Cupriavidus necator: one gene and its partners. The protein of the gene in region 2 binds, or shares a complex with, the protein of the main gene of each other region. Links are inferred from orthologs where the notes say so. Each region holds a gene or a part of one and is shown on either strand. Other genes may lie near its edges.

What was found.
Region 1: the proteins of I6H87_RS12965 (region 2) and pnp are in contact, whole or in part, in a cryo-EM structure (PDB 9QH0), measured with the Escherichia coli proteins. The link is inferred for Cupriavidus necator from one-to-one orthologs.
Region 3: the proteins of I6H87_RS12965 (region 2) and eno are in contact, whole or in part, in a solved structure (PDB 2FYM), measured with the Escherichia coli proteins. The link is inferred for Cupriavidus necator from one-to-one orthologs.

The regions. Positions count from the first base shown.
Region 1 is NZ_CP066018.1:369,827-374,563, forward strand. The notes cover bases 1,024-4,013. They hold pnp (polyribonucleotide nucleotidyltransferase), read right to left. Parts: upstream 3,610-4,013; coding sequence 1,438-3,609; downstream 1,024-1,437. Other genes in these bases: I6H87_RS01770 (NAD(P)H-quinone oxidoreductase), read right to left, coding at 1,024-1,253. In the rest of the region: tpiA (triose-phosphate isomerase), read right to left, coding at 1-101; more of I6H87_RS01770, read right to left, coding at 249-1,023; rpsO (30S ribosomal protein S15), read right to left, coding at 4,060-4,329; I6H87_RS01785 (branched-chain amino acid ABC transporter substrate-binding protein), read right to left, coding at 4,503-4,737. UniProt on the Escherichia coli protein: Involved in mRNA degradation. Catalyzes the phosphorolysis of single-stranded polyribonucleotides processively in the 3'- to 5'-direction. Also involved, along with RNase II, in tRNA processing.
Region 2 is NZ_CP066018.1:2,776,280-2,781,673, reverse strand. The notes cover bases 799-4,445. They hold I6H87_RS12965 (Rne/Rng family ribonuclease), read left to right. Parts: upstream 799-1,170; coding sequence 1,171-4,245; downstream 4,246-4,445. Also shown: I6H87_RS12970 (RluA family pseudouridine synthase), read right to left, coding at 1-377; GTP 3',8-cyclase MoaA, read left to right, coding at 4,466-5,394. UniProt on the Escherichia coli protein: Endoribonuclease that plays a central role in RNA processing and decay. Required for the maturation of 5S and 16S rRNAs and the majority of tRNAs. Also involved in the degradation of most mRNAs.
Region 3 is NZ_CP066018.1:219,479-224,154, forward strand. The notes cover bases 1,748-4,676. They hold eno (phosphopyruvate hydratase), read right to left. Parts: upstream 3,893-4,676; coding sequence 2,603-3,892; downstream 1,748-2,602. Other genes in these bases: I6H87_RS01055 (hypothetical protein), read left to right, coding at 1,748-2,037; ftsB (cell division protein FtsB), read right to left, coding at 2,093-2,434; I6H87_RS01070 (DUF1330 domain-containing protein), read right to left, coding at 3,981-4,274; kdsA (3-deoxy-8-phosphooctulonate synthase), read right to left, coding at 4,357-4,676. Outside these bases: I6H87_RS01045 (gamma carbonic anhydrase family protein), read left to right, coding at 1-469; Hsp33 family molecular chaperone HslO, read left to right, coding at 509-1,510; more of I6H87_RS01055, read left to right, coding at 1,615-1,747. UniProt on the Escherichia coli protein: Catalyzes the reversible conversion of 2-phosphoglycerate (2-PG) into phosphoenolpyruvate (PEP). It is essential for the degradation of carbohydrates via glycolysis.

The DNA of each region.
Region 1 (4,737 bases), 2.4 Mb from region 2 along the record:
GCAAGATAGGGGAACGGCGCGCAGACCGCCAGCGTCGCCTTGGCCGCGCCAGCCTTGATGCCCTCCAGCAGCGCCGCGTTTGCAGCCAGGCTGCCATGCATCTTCCAATTGCCGATGACGAGCTTTTGTCTCACGAAGTGCCCCTCCCAAATCAAACCCGCTATTGTAGCTTGTGGCGGGGGCACGGCGCTACCGCCGCCCGATGGCGGCGGGCGGCAGCATTGGCCACATGCAACGCTCGATGTGCCTTACCAGGTCAGCACGATCTTGCCGATATGCTCGCTCGACTCCATCAGGCGATGCGCATCGGCCGCCTGCGCGGCCGGGAACACCTCGTGGATCACCGGCTTGATCCTGCCGGCGGCCAGCAGCGGCCACACCTGCTCGTGCAGTGCCGCGGCGATCTTGCCCTTGAACGATGCCGGGCGCGGACGCAGCGTGGAGCCGGTCACGGTGATGCGCCGGCGCAGGATATCGCCCAGCGGGATCTCGGCCTTGGCGCCACCCAGCAGCGCAATGATGACGATGCGGCCATCGTCGGCGATGCACTTCAGCTCGCGCGCCAGGTACGGGCCGGCAACCATGTCGAGGATCACATCGACACCGTTGCCGCCGGTCAGCGCCGACACCTCGGCGACGAAGTCCTGCGTCTTGTAGTTGATCGCGCGATCGGCGCCCAGGTCTTCGCAGGCCTTGCATTTCTCATCGGTGCCGGCGGTGACAAACACCTTGTAGCCCAGCGCCTTGGCGATCTGGATCGCGGTCGTGCCGATGCCGCTGGAGCCGCCCTGGATCAGCAGGGTCTCATCCTTGCCGCGCGGGCCCTGGCCCAGGCAGCCGCGGTCGAACACATTGCTCCAGACGGTGAAGAAGGTCTCGGGCAGCGCCGCGGCCTCGATATCGCTCAGGCCTTGCGGCGCGGGCAGGACCTGTGCCAGCGGCGCCGTGCACAGCTGTGCGTAGCCGCCGCCCTGCACCAGCGCGCAGACGCGGTCGCCCACCTTCAGGCCGAAGCGGTTGTCGGCATGCGACAGGTCGCCGCCCACCACCACGCCCGCCACTTCCAGGCCGGGCAGGTCCGAAGCGCCCGGCGGCACGGGGTAGTTGCCGGTGCGCTGGAATACGTCCGGACGGTTGACGCCGGCGGCAGCCACGCGGATCAGGACCTCGCCCGCCCCCGCAACCGGGTCGGGACGCTCGGTCAGCTGGAGGACTTCGGGGGCACCGTATTCGCGGATCTCGATGGCTTGCATGCTGCTCTGCTCCTTGTACTTGTCTTGGCGCGGGTCGACGATGCGTCGCACCAGGGTCGGTGTGAGCCTTGGCTCGATAGGGTTGCCGGCAGTGTAAACAAAAAAACGGCTGGACATCGTCCAGCCGTTTTTTTGGCGGCACCACCTTGCGGCGGCACCTGCGGGCAATCCTGCCCCGCTGGCTTTACTGCTGTTCCGAGCCTTCGGCCGGAGCCGCCGGCGCGGCGGCTTCGCCGGCGTTGATCGGGCTGATGCTGCCGCCCTCTTCGGTCAGCGCGGCCTTCAGCGACAGGCGCAGGCGGCCCTTCTCGTCAGCCTGGATCAGCTTGACACGGACCTGCTGGCCTTCCTTCAGCCAGTCCTTGATGTCCTTGACACGCTCGTTGACGATTTCCGAGATGTGCAGCAGGCCATCCTTGCCCGGCAGGATGTTGACGATGGCGCCGAAGTCCAGCAGCTTCAGCACGGTACCGGCGTAAATCTTGCCCACTTCGGCTTCCGCGGTGATGCCCTCGATGCGGCGCTTGGCTTCGGCCATGCCGTCGGTCGAGGTCGACGCGATCGTGATCGTGCCGTCTTCCTGGATGTCGATGGTGGTACCGGTTTCCTTGGTCAGCGCCTGGATGGTCGAGCCGCCCTTGCCGATCACTTCGCGGATCTTGTCCGGATGGATCTTCATGGTGATCATGCGCGGAGCGTGCGCCGACAGTTCGGTGCGGGCGTGGCCCATCGCTTCCTGCATCTTGTGCAGGATGTGCAGGCGGCCTTCACGGGCCTGCGCCAGCGCGACCTGCATGATCTCCTTGGTGATGCCCTGGACCTTGATGTCCATCTGCAGCGCGGTGATGCCGTTGTCGGTACCCGCCACCTTGAAGTCCATGTCGCCCAGGTGATCTTCATCGCCCAGGATGTCGGTCAGCACGGCAAACTTGTTGCCTTCCAGGATCAGGCCCATGGCCACGCCGGCCACGTGTGCCTTGACCGGAACGCCGGCGTCCATCAGCGCCAGGCAGCCGCCGCAGACCGAAGCCATCGACGACGAGCCGTTGGATTCGGTGATTTCCGAAACCAGGCGGATGGTGTAGGCGAATTCATCGTCCTTCGGCAGCACCGGGATCAGTGCGCGCTTGGCCAGGCGGCCGTGGCCGATTTCACGGCGCTTCGGGCTGCCCACGCGGCCGGTTTCACCGGTGGCGAACGGGGGCATGTTGTAGTGGAGCATGAAGCGGTCGCGGTATTCGCCGGCCAGTGCGTCGATGATCTGCTCGTCGCTCTTGGTGCCGAGCGTGGCCACCACCAGCGCCTGCGTTTCACCACGGGTGAACAGCGCCGAGCCGTGCGCGCGCGGCAGCACCGACGAGCGGATCTCGATCGGGCGCACCGTGCGGGTGTCGCGGCCGTCGATACGCGGCTCGCCGGCCAGCACCTGGCCGCGCACGATCTTGGCTTCGAGGTCGAACATGATGTTGCCGACTTCCACCTTGTCGGCTTCCACGCCGGCGGCTGCCAGCGCGGCCGCCACGTTGGCGTTTACTTCCTTCAGCTTCTGGCTGCGGGCCGACTTCTGGCGCAGCTGGTAGGCTTCCTGCAGCAGCGGCAGCGCAACTTCGGTGACCTTGGCGATCAGCGGCTCGTTCTTGGCGGCCGGGGCCCAGTCCCACTCGGGCTTGCCGCCTTCGCGCACCAGCTCATGGATGGCGTTGATCGCGATCTGCATTTGCTCATGGCCATAGACCACGGCGCCCAGCATGACGTCTTCCGACAGCTGGTTGGCTTCCGATTCCACCATCAGCACGGCGCGCTCGGTACCGGCGACCACCAGGTCCAGGTCCGAGGTGGCGAGCTGCGAGCGGGTCGGGTTGAGCAGGTACTGGCCATCCTTGTAGCCCACGCGCGCGGCGCCAACCGGGCCGTTGAACGGGATGCCCGACACGGCCAGCGCGGCCGACGCGCCGATCAGCGCGGGAATGTCAGCGGGCACTTCCGGGTTCAGCGACACCACGTGGATCACCACCTGGACGTCGTTGTAGAAGCCTTCCGGGAACAGCGGGCGCAGCGGACGGTCGATCAGGCGCGAGGTCAGGGTCTCGTTTTCCGACGGACGGCCTTCACGCTTGAAGAAGCCGCCGGGGATCTTGCCGGCCGCGTAGGTCTTCTCGATGTAGTCGACGGTCAGCGGGAAGAAGTCCTGGCCCGGCTTCGGGTTCTTGGCGGCGACCACGGTCGCCAGCACCACGGTGTCTTCCACATCGACCAGCACGGCACCGCCGGCCTGGCGGGCGATTTCGCCGGTTTCCATGCGGACCGTGTGCTGGCCCCACTGGAATTCCTTGACGATCTTGTTGAACATGGACATGTGCATTCCTTGGCTTGCGTGCAGGCCGCGCAATCACGCAATAACACGCGCACGGCCTGCGACGCCTGCGTTCTCAGCCGCAGGCAAACTGCCGGGTCGCCGGTCGCAGTCGCAGGGAAGTGCTATGCCATTCCAGCACGGCACCGGCGTTGCCGATGCCGTGCTGGAATGACACAAAGCCCTGTTTCCTTGGCCGGTCCGGGGTATTGAAAACAAAAAAAGAACAACTTACTCCGTTGCGCAGCTTGCTGCAACGGGCGCCCGGTGAATCAGAATGTCCGCCGGGCGGCGTGAAGCGAAAATCACTCCATCAACTGCCCGCATCTCTGGGCAAGGCCGATTCACCCCGCCAGAAATGCAAAATGCCTGCCCCAGCATTGCTGAAGCAGGCATCGAGGCCTCACGCGAAACCGTGCAAACCCTGGAATCGCGCTGCCATCGGGCGCAACCTTACTTGCGCAGGCCCAGCTTTTCGATCAGGGCGCGGTAACGGTCGGCGTCGTTGGACTTGAGGTAGTCCAGCAGGCGGCGACGGCGGCTCACCATGCGCAGCAGACCGCGGCGGCTGTGGTGATCCTTCATGTTGGCCTTGAAGTGCGGGGTCAGTTCGTTGATGCGGGTGGTCAGCAGGGCCACTTGCACTTCGGGGCTGCCAGTGTCGTTGGCGCCACGTGCGAACTGCTTGATGACTTCGGACTTGTTGATATCGGCAACTGCCATGATGATTTCCTTTCACTTGCGAACGCTACAGCGCGGGATGCGCCGCATGCGTCGTGCCATGTCTTGACTGGCTACCGCCGCCACCGGGCCAACGGCCAGGCAACGACAGCCGCGGATTATAGCCGAAAAGCTACGGCAGGAATACCGGGCGGCCCGTGCGGGCGCGCTGGCGCTCAGGGGCGCTCCATCCGGCACGTGGTGGGCAGCGTGGTCTGCGCGGCCTTGAGCTTGCGCACGGTACGGAAGCCATAACCCGAGCCCTCATTGTCGAAGCGCACTGCCCCGCCCTGGCGCTCCATCACCGACACGTACAGCGGCTGCAGCACCTGGTGGTCGTCGGCGCGCACGGTGGCCTCGTGGAACTGGTTGACGTAGCGCATGTTCTCGAGCGCGCCCGCCACCTTGACC
Region 2 (5,394 bases):
CCGCCGTGCACGGCCACGCCGGCCGGCTTGTTGATCACCAGCAGCTGGGCGTCCTCAAACAGCACCGGGAACTCCCCCGCCGGCACATGCTGGGCATTGTCCGATTGCGCCGAATTCGCCACCCGCATTGGCGGAATGCGCACTACATCACCCGACTGCAGACGATAAGTGGCATCGATCCGCCCCTTATTGACGCGAACTTCCCCCGAACGCAGCACCCGGTAGATATGGCTCTTGGGCACGCCCTTGGCCACCTTCAGCAGGAAGTTGTCAATGCGCTGACCTTCCGAGCCTTCGTCAATCGTGACATACGCCACCTGTGGGCTGGCCGGCGCAGCTTCGGCAGCCTTTTCAATTTGATGGCGTAACTCATTCATTTTCAATATAATTTCCTCGCTGTCCCGGCTTGTGGCCGGCAGCGCAAGACCTGTGTAAGCGATTAATCTTCGAGTTTTCCTGGATTTTTCGCATTCTACACTTGGGGTTGCCGCCAACCCCGCCCGTCTCCCGCAACTTTGCGTTCCGCCAAGCGCCAGACGGGCAAATGGCAGTAAAAAGCAGCACGCACGGTGCCGCCGGCATGCAGGAAGTCGCCCAAAGGAGGCTTCGGCGAGGCAGGCGGTGACGTGGGAACTGAGTGTTCAGGTAAAACAGAATTTAAAGGCGGATGCCACTGCCGGCATCCGCTTCGGTGAGAGAAGTCCTGCCCGCACCGGGAAACGGTGCCGGCCGGCAGGTTAGCCTGCCGCCTGACTGGAAATACCGGCGCCCGGTCGCAGAATTCCAAGAAGTAGTAGGTGCGCCCGCCAGGAGTAGTCAGGCAGCAACGGCAACCATGCCGTGTCCGAAAAATTTGCTCTTTGACGCGTCTAGGCCTTCCGCGGCCGGCCGCGATGCCGCCGGCGCCGGTTGCGCCGGCGTTCAGCATCGCCTCCGGCACGGGAACGCGCCGGATGTCTGCGCAAGAGCAGCCTCCGGTGTTCTCTCCTGCCCCGCGGACGTTACCCCGACGTCATCGCTCTCTTTCACCCGCGCCCAGCCGCTCGCCTATCCCGCGCAGCGGCGCTTTCCGGCAATTCTCGCGCCTCGCTCGCTCCCTCGCGTGCTCCATGGATCGCCGCGGACACCGCCCAGACGGTGCCACCCGCGACACTGGAGTGAGGTATTGCGATGAAACGCATGCTGTTCAACGCGACGCAACAGGAGGAATTGCGCGTCGCCATCGTCGACGGTCAGAAACTGATCGATATCGACATCGAGACTGCCGGGCGCGAACAGCGCAAGGGCAACATCTACAAGGGTGTCATCACCCGCATCGAACCCTCGCTGGAAGCCTGCTTCGTCAACTACGGCGAAGAGCGCCACGGCTTCCTGCCGTTCAAGGAAGTAGCCCGCGCCTTCTTCAAGGAAGGCATCGACGTGCGCAACGCGCGCATCCAGGATGCCCTGCATGAAGGCCAGGAACTGATCGTCCAGGTCGAGAAGGAAGAACGCGGCAACAAGGGCGCGGCCCTGACCACCTTCATCTCGCTGGCCGGCCGCTACCTGGTGCTGATGCCCAACAACCCGCGCGGCGGCGGCGTGTCGCGCCGCATCGAGGGCGAGGACCGCCAGGAACTGCGCGAGACCATGGCGCAGCTGACCGTGCCGGAAGGCATGAGCATCATCGCCCGGACTGCCGGCATCGGCCGCTCGGCCGAGGAACTGCAGTGGGACCTGAACTACCTGCTGCAGCTGTGGAAGGCCATCGACGGCGCCGCCGGCGACAACAAGGCCCCGCTGCTGATCTACCTGGAATCGAGCCTGGTCATCCGCGCCATCCGCGACTACTTCCAGCCGGATATCGGCGAGATCCTGATCGACACCGACGAGATCTACGAACAGGCCCGCGCCTTCATGAGCGTGGTGATGCCTGACAACATGAACCGCGTGAAGAAGTACCGGGACGACGTGCCGCTCTTCTCGCGTTTCCAGATCGAGCACCAGATCGAGTCGGCCTACTCGCGCATGGTGATGCTGCCCTCGGGCGGCGCCATCGTGATCGACCACACCGAGGCGCTGGTCTCCGTGGACGTGAACTCGGCCCGCGCCACCAAGGGCGCCGACATCGAGGAAACCGCGCTGCGCACCAACCTCGAGGCCGCCGACGAGATCGCGCGCCAGCTGCGCCTGCGCGACCTGGGCGGCCTGATCGTGATCGACTTCATCGACATGGAGTCGGGCAAGGCCCAGAAGGACGTGGAAACGCGCCTGAAGGACGCGCTGCGCCACGACCGCGCGCGCGTGCAGATGGGCAAGATCAGCCGCTTCGGCCTGATGGAGCTGTCGCGCCAGCGCCTGCGGCCGTCGCTGTCGGAGGGCTCGCACATCACTTGCCCGCGCTGCAACGGCACCGGCCATATCCGCGATACGGAATCGTCCGCCCTGCAGGTGCTGCGCATCATCCAGGAAGAGGCGATGAAGGAAAACACCGCCGCCATCCACTGCCAGGTGCCGGTGGAAGTGGCCGCCTTCCTGCTGAACGAGAAGCGCCAGGAAATCAACCTGATCGAGCTGCGCTTCAAGGTCAATGTGCTGCTGATCCCCAACAAGCACCTGGAAACGCCGCATTACAAGCTGGAGCGCCTGCGCCACGACGACCCGCGCCTGGAAGAAAGCACCGCCAGCTACCGCATGGCCGAGGCCGCCGCCAAGGAACTGGAAGCCGACACCAGCTACAGCAGCCGCCGCAAGGAAGAAGCCAAGCCGCGCCAGGAAGCCGCGGTCAAGGGCATCACCCCGGAACAACCGGCCCCGGTGTCGGTGCCGCGCCCCGAGCGCGCACCCAAGCCGGAAGCCCCGGTCGCCCCGCCCGTGCCGGCCACCCAGCCGGTGGTCAGCGGCGGTTTTATCGCCTGGCTGAAGGGCCTGTTCGGTGCCCGTCCGGCAACCCCGCCGGTGGTGGAACCGGCCAAGCCGGCGGTTGCCACTGAGGCCCGCAGCGCCGAAGGCCGGCGCGAGCGCGGCCAGCGCGGCGAAGGCCGTGGCCTGCGTGGTGAGCGTGGCGACCGCGCCGAGCGTGGTGAGCGCGCGGAGCGTGGCGAGCGCCAGGGCCGCGGCCAGCGCGGCGACCGTGCCGAGCGCGCGGAACGTGGTGAACGCCAGGGTGCCGAGCGCGGCGAGCAACGCGAGGGCCGTGGCGAACGCCAGGGCCGCCAGCCGCGCCAGCAAGGTGAAGGCCAGGCCACCCCGGCCCTGGCACGCCAGGGCGAGGCGGTGCAAGCCGAGCGCGCCCAGGGCGAGCGCGTCGAGGGCCGTCAGGAAGGCCGCCGCGACCGCAACCAGGAACGCCGCGAGCGCCAGCGTGAACGCCAGCGCGAACGCAGCGAACTGCGCGAAGCCGAAGCCGGTGAAGCACCGCGGCCGGAAGCCGTCGCCGCCGCCCAGGCTCTGGGCGTGCTGCCGCAGGCCGTGACCGAAGAGACGCAAGCCGTCCGCGCCGAGTTGCCGGAAGGTGCCGAAAGCACCGCCGAGACCGCTGAGGGCGAAGAGCGCCGCCGCCGCAACCGCCGTGGCCGCAACCGCTATCGCCGCGAGCGCGACGAGTCGGTGCAAGTTGCCCAGGGCGAAGGCGACGAAGAGGCCGCCGCTGCTGAAGCCGTTGCCCCGGTACGTGCTGAAGCCCCCGTGCCGGCCGAGCCCGCACCGCAAGCTGCCGTGGCCGTGGCCGCTGCGGCCGAGGCCGTCGAAGCGATCCGCATCGCCGTGCCGGAAGATGTGACGCCCGCGCCGGTCGCCGAGGCAGCCCCGGTGACCGCGCCGGTTGCCGAGCCCGCGCCCCAGCAAGCTGCGCCGGTAGCCGTTGCCGTCACGGAAGCCATTGCCGCCGAAGCGATCGTCGAGACCACCGCAAGCGTGGCCGTCGAAGCGGCTCCGGTGGTGGCGGCACCTGCCGCTGCACCGGTCGCCGCCCCTGTCGCCGAAGCCGCACCGGCCGAAGTGTTCGCCCCGGCAGCCCCGGTCGTTGCTGCAGCGCCGGCCACCCCGGCAGCGCTGGAAAACCTGGAATCGATGCTGGCCACCGCCGGCCTTCAATGGGTCCATACCGACAGCGACAAGCTGCGTTCGGCCCAGGAAGCCGCCGCCCGCATTGCGCCCGCTCCGCGCGTGCAGCGCGAGCGCAAGGCGCTGCCGCCACTGCCCCACGGTCCGATGATCCTGGTGGAAACCGGTGGCCGCGAAGTGGAGATGGCATCGCAGCAGTAAGCGTTGCCGCTGCACCGCAGCCAAAGCAAGAAGGGGACGGCCACGCCGTCTCCTTTTTTCATGGGCAGCCGGCCGGATGAATCCCCGCCATCTCCGGGGGATGCGGGTGCCCCACCCCCGCCTCGGCTAGAATGGCAGCAGAAGGCATCCGGCCCTCGAGCGCCCCTGATTTGGCCACGCCGCCAGGCCGCTCCCCGGACGCCGTGCCCACCCACAGGCCATGACCGAATCCGTCATTCCGATTTTCGACCTGCGCGACCATCGCTACCGCTCGATGACGCCCAGCATTCCCGGCAAGCTGGCTGCCCCCACCGGCCTGGTGGCCGACACCCGCGGCCGGCCGCTGCATGACCTGCGCATCTCGGTGACGGACCGCTGCAACTTCCGCTGCGTCTACTGCATGCCGAAGGAAGTCTTCGACAAGGACTACACCTTCCTGCCGCACTCCGAGCTGCTGAGCTTCGAGGAGATCGAGCGCACCGCGCGCCTGTTCGTCGCCCACGGCGTCGAGAAAATCCGCCTGACCGGCGGCGAGCCGCTGCTGCGCAAGAATATCGAGCACCTGGTGGAGATGCTGGCGAAGATCGAGACGGTCTCGGGCAAGCCGCTGGACCTGACGCTCACCACCAACGCCTCGCTGCTGGCGCGCAAGGCGCGCGCGCTGCGCGACGCGGGGCTGACGCGGGTCAGCGTCAGCCTGGACGCGATCGACGACGCCACCTTCCGCCGCATGAACGACGTGGACTTCGCCGTCGCCGACGTGCTGCACGGCATCGAGACCGCGCAGGCCGTGGGGCTGGCGCCGATCAAGGTCAACATGGTGGTCAAGCGCGGCACCAATGACCAGGAAATCGTGCCGATGGCGCGCCACTTCCGCAATAGCGGCATCATCCTGCGCTTTATCGAGTTCATGGACGTGGGCGCCAGCAACCACTGGCAGATGGATGAAGTGCTGCCGTCCGCCGAGGTGGTGAAGCGCATCGATGCGGAATTCCCGCTCGAACCGGTGCAGGCCAACTACTCCGGCGAAACCGCCGAGCGCTGGCGCTACCGCGACGGCAGCGGCGAGGTCGGCGTGATCTCCAGCGTCACCCACGCCTTCTGCGGCGACTGCAGCCGCATCCGGCTGTCCACCGAAGGCCGGCTCTA
Region 3 (4,676 bases), 2.6 Mb from region 2 along the record:
GGCCCCCGAAGCCACCGTCATCGGCAACGTGACCCTCAAGTCCCGCGCCAGCGCCTGGCCCGGTGTCGTGATCCGCGGCGACAACGAACCGATCGTGGTGGGCGAGGACACCAACATCCAGGAAGGCTCGGTGCTGCATACCGACCCGGGCTGCCCGCTGACCCTGGGCGACAAGGTCTCGATCGGCCACCAGGCCATGCTGCATGGCTGCACCGTAGGCGAAGGCTCGCTCATCGGGATCCAGGCCGTGGTGCTGAACCGCGCCGTGATCGGCAAGGAATGCCTGGTCGGCGCCGGTGCCGTGGTGACCGAGGGCAAGGTCTTCCCGGACCGCTCGCTGATCCTGGGCGCGCCGGCCAAGGTGGTGCGCCAGCTGACCGACGCCGACGTCGCCAACCTGTACCGCAACGCCGAGACCTACGCCACCCGGCAGGCCATGTACAAGCAACAGCTCAAGCGGATCGGCTGACGACCGCGGCGGCACTTACCGAATCATCGACAGATTATTGTGACCGATACCACCACCCCCGACACCCTGCAGAAATTCCTGTTCGACGCGGCTCCCGTGCGCGGCGAGCTGGTGCGCATGGAAGCCACCTGGCAAGAAGTGCTGGGCCGCCACAGCTACCCCGCACCGGTGCGCCGGCTGCTGGGCGAGATGATGGCCGCCGCGGCGCTGCTGTCGGCCAACCTGAAGTTCAACGGGGCGCTGGTGATGCAGCTGCACGGCGACGGCCCGGTGCGCATGCTGGTGGTGGAATGCCTGTCCGACCTGTCGATGCGCGCCACCGCCAAGCTGGCCGAGGGCGCGCACATCGCCGACGACGCCACGCTGGCGCAGATGGTCAACGCCCACGGCCACGGCCGCTTTGCCATCACGCTGGATCCGAAGGACAAGCTGCCGGGCCAGCAGGCGTACCAGGGCATCGTGCCGCTGGCCGACGCGCATGGCCCGCTGGGCTCGATCAGCGCCGTGCTCGAGCACTACATGCAGGCGTCCGAGCAGCTCGACACGCGCCTGTGGCTGGCGGCGGACGACCACGTCGCCGCCGGCATGCTGCTGCAGAAGCTGCCGGCCTACGGCGGCACCGCGGAAGTCGGCGAGACCGGCGCGCCGCTGGCCAGCCATGCCCGCGCGCAGGACCTGGACACCTGGGACCGCGCCGTGCAGCTGGGCGCCACGCTCAAGGCCGACGAACTGCTGGCCGAGACCCCCGACACCCTGCTGCGCCGCCTGTTCTGGGAAGACCTGCAGGCCGCCGGCCTGCGCGTGTTTGAGCCGCTGACGCCGCATTTCCATTGCTCCTGCTCGCGCCCCAAGGTGGCCGGCATGCTGCAGTCGCTGGGCCAGGAAGAGATCGAAGGCATCATCGCCGAGCGCGGCCAGGTCGAGATCCACTGCGACTTCTGCGGCCTGCGCTATGAGTTTGATCCGGTCGACTGCGCCCAGCTGTTCTCGGCCACCCATATCGCCACCGGCGCCGGTGCCGGCGCGCACCAGCACCACTGAGCGGCAGGCGCGGGGCGGCATGGCGGAAACAACCGCCTTGCCGTCCTGTCCAACGGCTGTACGATGGCAGCATCCAGCTGCCCCAAGCAAGCCTGAGTACAGCCATGTCCGCCCGAGCCACCCCCTCCCTGCCTGAATCTCCCGCCATCGTGCCGGCCGTGCTGCGCTGCCTTGCCGCCTGCGCCGCGACCGGCGCACTGCTGCTGGCCGCAGGCTGCGCAGAGCTGCCGCGCGACGTCAACGGCTCGCCGCCCACGGCGCGGCTGGCGCCCAACGCCATCCCGCCAGCGCCGCTGACCGCCGACGACAAGCAGAAGCTCGACACGCTGAACCAGCAGATACTGCGCGAGCAGGCCGCCGCGATCGCGCTCGACCAGCAGGCCGCGGCCGCGCGCGCGGCTTATGGCTATCCGAACACCAGCTGGAACCTGTATTACGGGGGATGGGGTGGTGGCCACTGGGGCGGCGGCGTCAGCGTCGGCATGCCCGGCTGGGGCTGGGGCGGTTATCCGTACGGCTGGTGGTGACAGGCAGGCGGCGGGCTGGATGCAAGCCCACCGACAGCGAGAGGCAAGGCGCCCCTTAGTGGCCGCCTCTTCCGGCGACCGAATTCGCCGGCGGCGGCAACGGCGGCGTCGCGCTGACCTTGGGCGCCGGCGCGACAAACTGCACGAAGACCTCGCCTTCCCTCACCATGCCCAACTCATAGCGGGCACGTTCCTCGATCGCGCCGGTGCCGTCCTGCAGGTCGGCGACTTCCCCTTCCAGCTTGGCGTTGCGCAGCTTGAGCGTCTGGTTGCGGGTGCCCTGCTCGGTCAGTTGCCGGTTCAGGTCCCACACGCGCAGCCAGCCGCCCTTGCCCAGCCAGAGCGGGTACTGGATGGCAAGCAGCAGCACAAACAACAGCAGCGAGATCAGGCGCATGAAAGATGGCGGACAGGAAATTCCGCACAATGATCTGCGAACTCAGCCCGGAAGGCAATTGCCAGGCAGATTTCGATACAAAAACGGCGGCGGCCAGGGAATCCCGGCCGCCGCCATTCCATCCGCTTGCTGCCGCTCCCGCGCAAGCGGGAACGGCAGGGCAAGGTGTCAGCGCAGGTTGTAGAACGCGCCCTTGCCCGGGTAGCTGGCGATATCGCCGAGGTCTTCCTCGATGCGCAGCAGCTGGTTGTACTTGGCCATGCGGTCCGAGCGCGACAGCGAGCCGGTCTTGATCTGGCCGGCGTTGGTGCCCACGGCGATATCGGCAATGGTGCTGTCTTCGGTCTCGCCCGAGCGGTGCGAGATCACGGCGGTGTAGCCGGCGCGCTTGGCCATCTCGATGGCGGCGAAGGTTTCGGTCAGCGTGCCGATCTGGTTGATCTTGATCAGGATCGAGTTGCCGATGCCCTTCTCGATGCCTTCCTTCAGGATCTTGGTGTTGGTGACGAACAGGTCGTCGCCCACCAGCTGCACGCGCGTGCCCAGCTTCTCGGTCAGCGTCTTCCAGCCGTCCCAGTCGCCTTCGGCCATGCCGTCCTCGATCGACACGATCGGGAACTTGTCGCACAGGTTGGCCAGGTAGTCGGCGAACTGGGTCGACGACAGCTTCAGGCCTTCGCCTTCCAGCTGGTACACGCCTTCGCCTTCGTGGTAGAACTCGCTGGCGGCGCAGTCCAGCGCCAGCAGCACGTCTTCACCGGCACGGTAGCCGGCCTTCTCGATGGCCTGCACCACAGTGTTCAGGCATTCCTCGTTGGACGAGAAGTTGGGGGCGAAGCCGCCCTCGTCGCCGACCGCGGTGGACATGCCCTTGTCGGCCAGGATCTTCTTCAGCGCGTGGAAGATCTCGGCGCCGCAGCGCAGGGCTTCGCGGAAGCTGGTCTGCGACACCGGCATGATCATGAATTCCTGGATGTCCAGGCTGTTGTTGGCGTGCGCGCCGCCGTTGACGATGTTCATCATCGGCACCGGCAGTTGCATCGCGCCCGAACCGCCGAAGTAGCGGTACAGCGGCAGGCCGGCTTCTTCAGCGGCGGCCTTGGCAACGGCCATCGACACCGCCAGCATGGCGTTGGCGCCCAGCCGGCCCTTGTTCTCGGTGCCGTCGAGGTCGATCAGGGTGCGGTCCAGGAAGGCCTGCTCGGAGGCATCCAGGCCCATGATGGCTTCGGAGATTTCAGTGTTGATGTGCTCGACGGCCTTCAGCACGCCCTTGCCCAGGTAACGTGACTTGTCGCCGTCACGCAGTTCGATGGCTTCGCGCGAACCGGTCGAGGCGCCCGACGGCACTGCCGCACGGCCCATCACGCCGGATTCCAGCAGCACGTCGCATTCGACGGTGGGGTTGCCGCGCGAGTCGAGAACCTCGCGACCGATGATATCTACGATTGCACTCATGAATTCCTCTCTGACTGTTGATTCTTGCTGCTGCTGATTACTTCAACCTGTGCCCGTGTCAGGCGCATGTCAAACTGCCCGGCAACCCTCAGGCAGCGCCTTCCACCACGATCATGTTCATCTTTGCCGCGTGCTCGCGCGCCTTGCGGGCGGCGCGATAGGCTTCGCCGTCATGGAACGACCTGGCGGCTTCATAGCTGGGGAATTTCAGCACCACGACGCGGGTCGGCGCCCACTCGCCCTCCAGCGGCTCGGTCTTGCCGCCGCGCACCAACACTTCGGCGCCATGAATCTGCATGGCCTTGCTCGAAAGCACTTTGTATTCTTCGTACTGCTGGGGGTCGGTCACGTCGACGTAGGCGATGATATAGCCCGCGGCCATGGAATATCTCCCGATTTTTTGTATTGTCTTTCGATATGGTTTGTCACCACCGGCATTGCGGTGGTGACAAGACCGGGCCTGCTCAGGCGCAGGCCGGCCAGCCGAAGTTGTCTTCCAGGAAACCGGCGCGCTTGACCAGCGTGTCCAGTTCCTTGAGCACGGCCAGCAGTTCCTTCATGCGCGACAGCGGCACCGCGTTGGGGCCATCGGACATGGCCTTGCTCGGGTCCGGGTGCGTTTCCATGAACAGGCCCGCCACGCCGGTGGCGACGGCGGCGCGCGACAGCACCGGCACGAACTCGCGCTGGCCGCCCGAGCTGGTGCCCTGGCCGCCCGGCAGCTGCACCGAGTGGGTGGCGTCGAACACCACCGGGGCACCGGTCTCGCGCATGATCGCCAGCG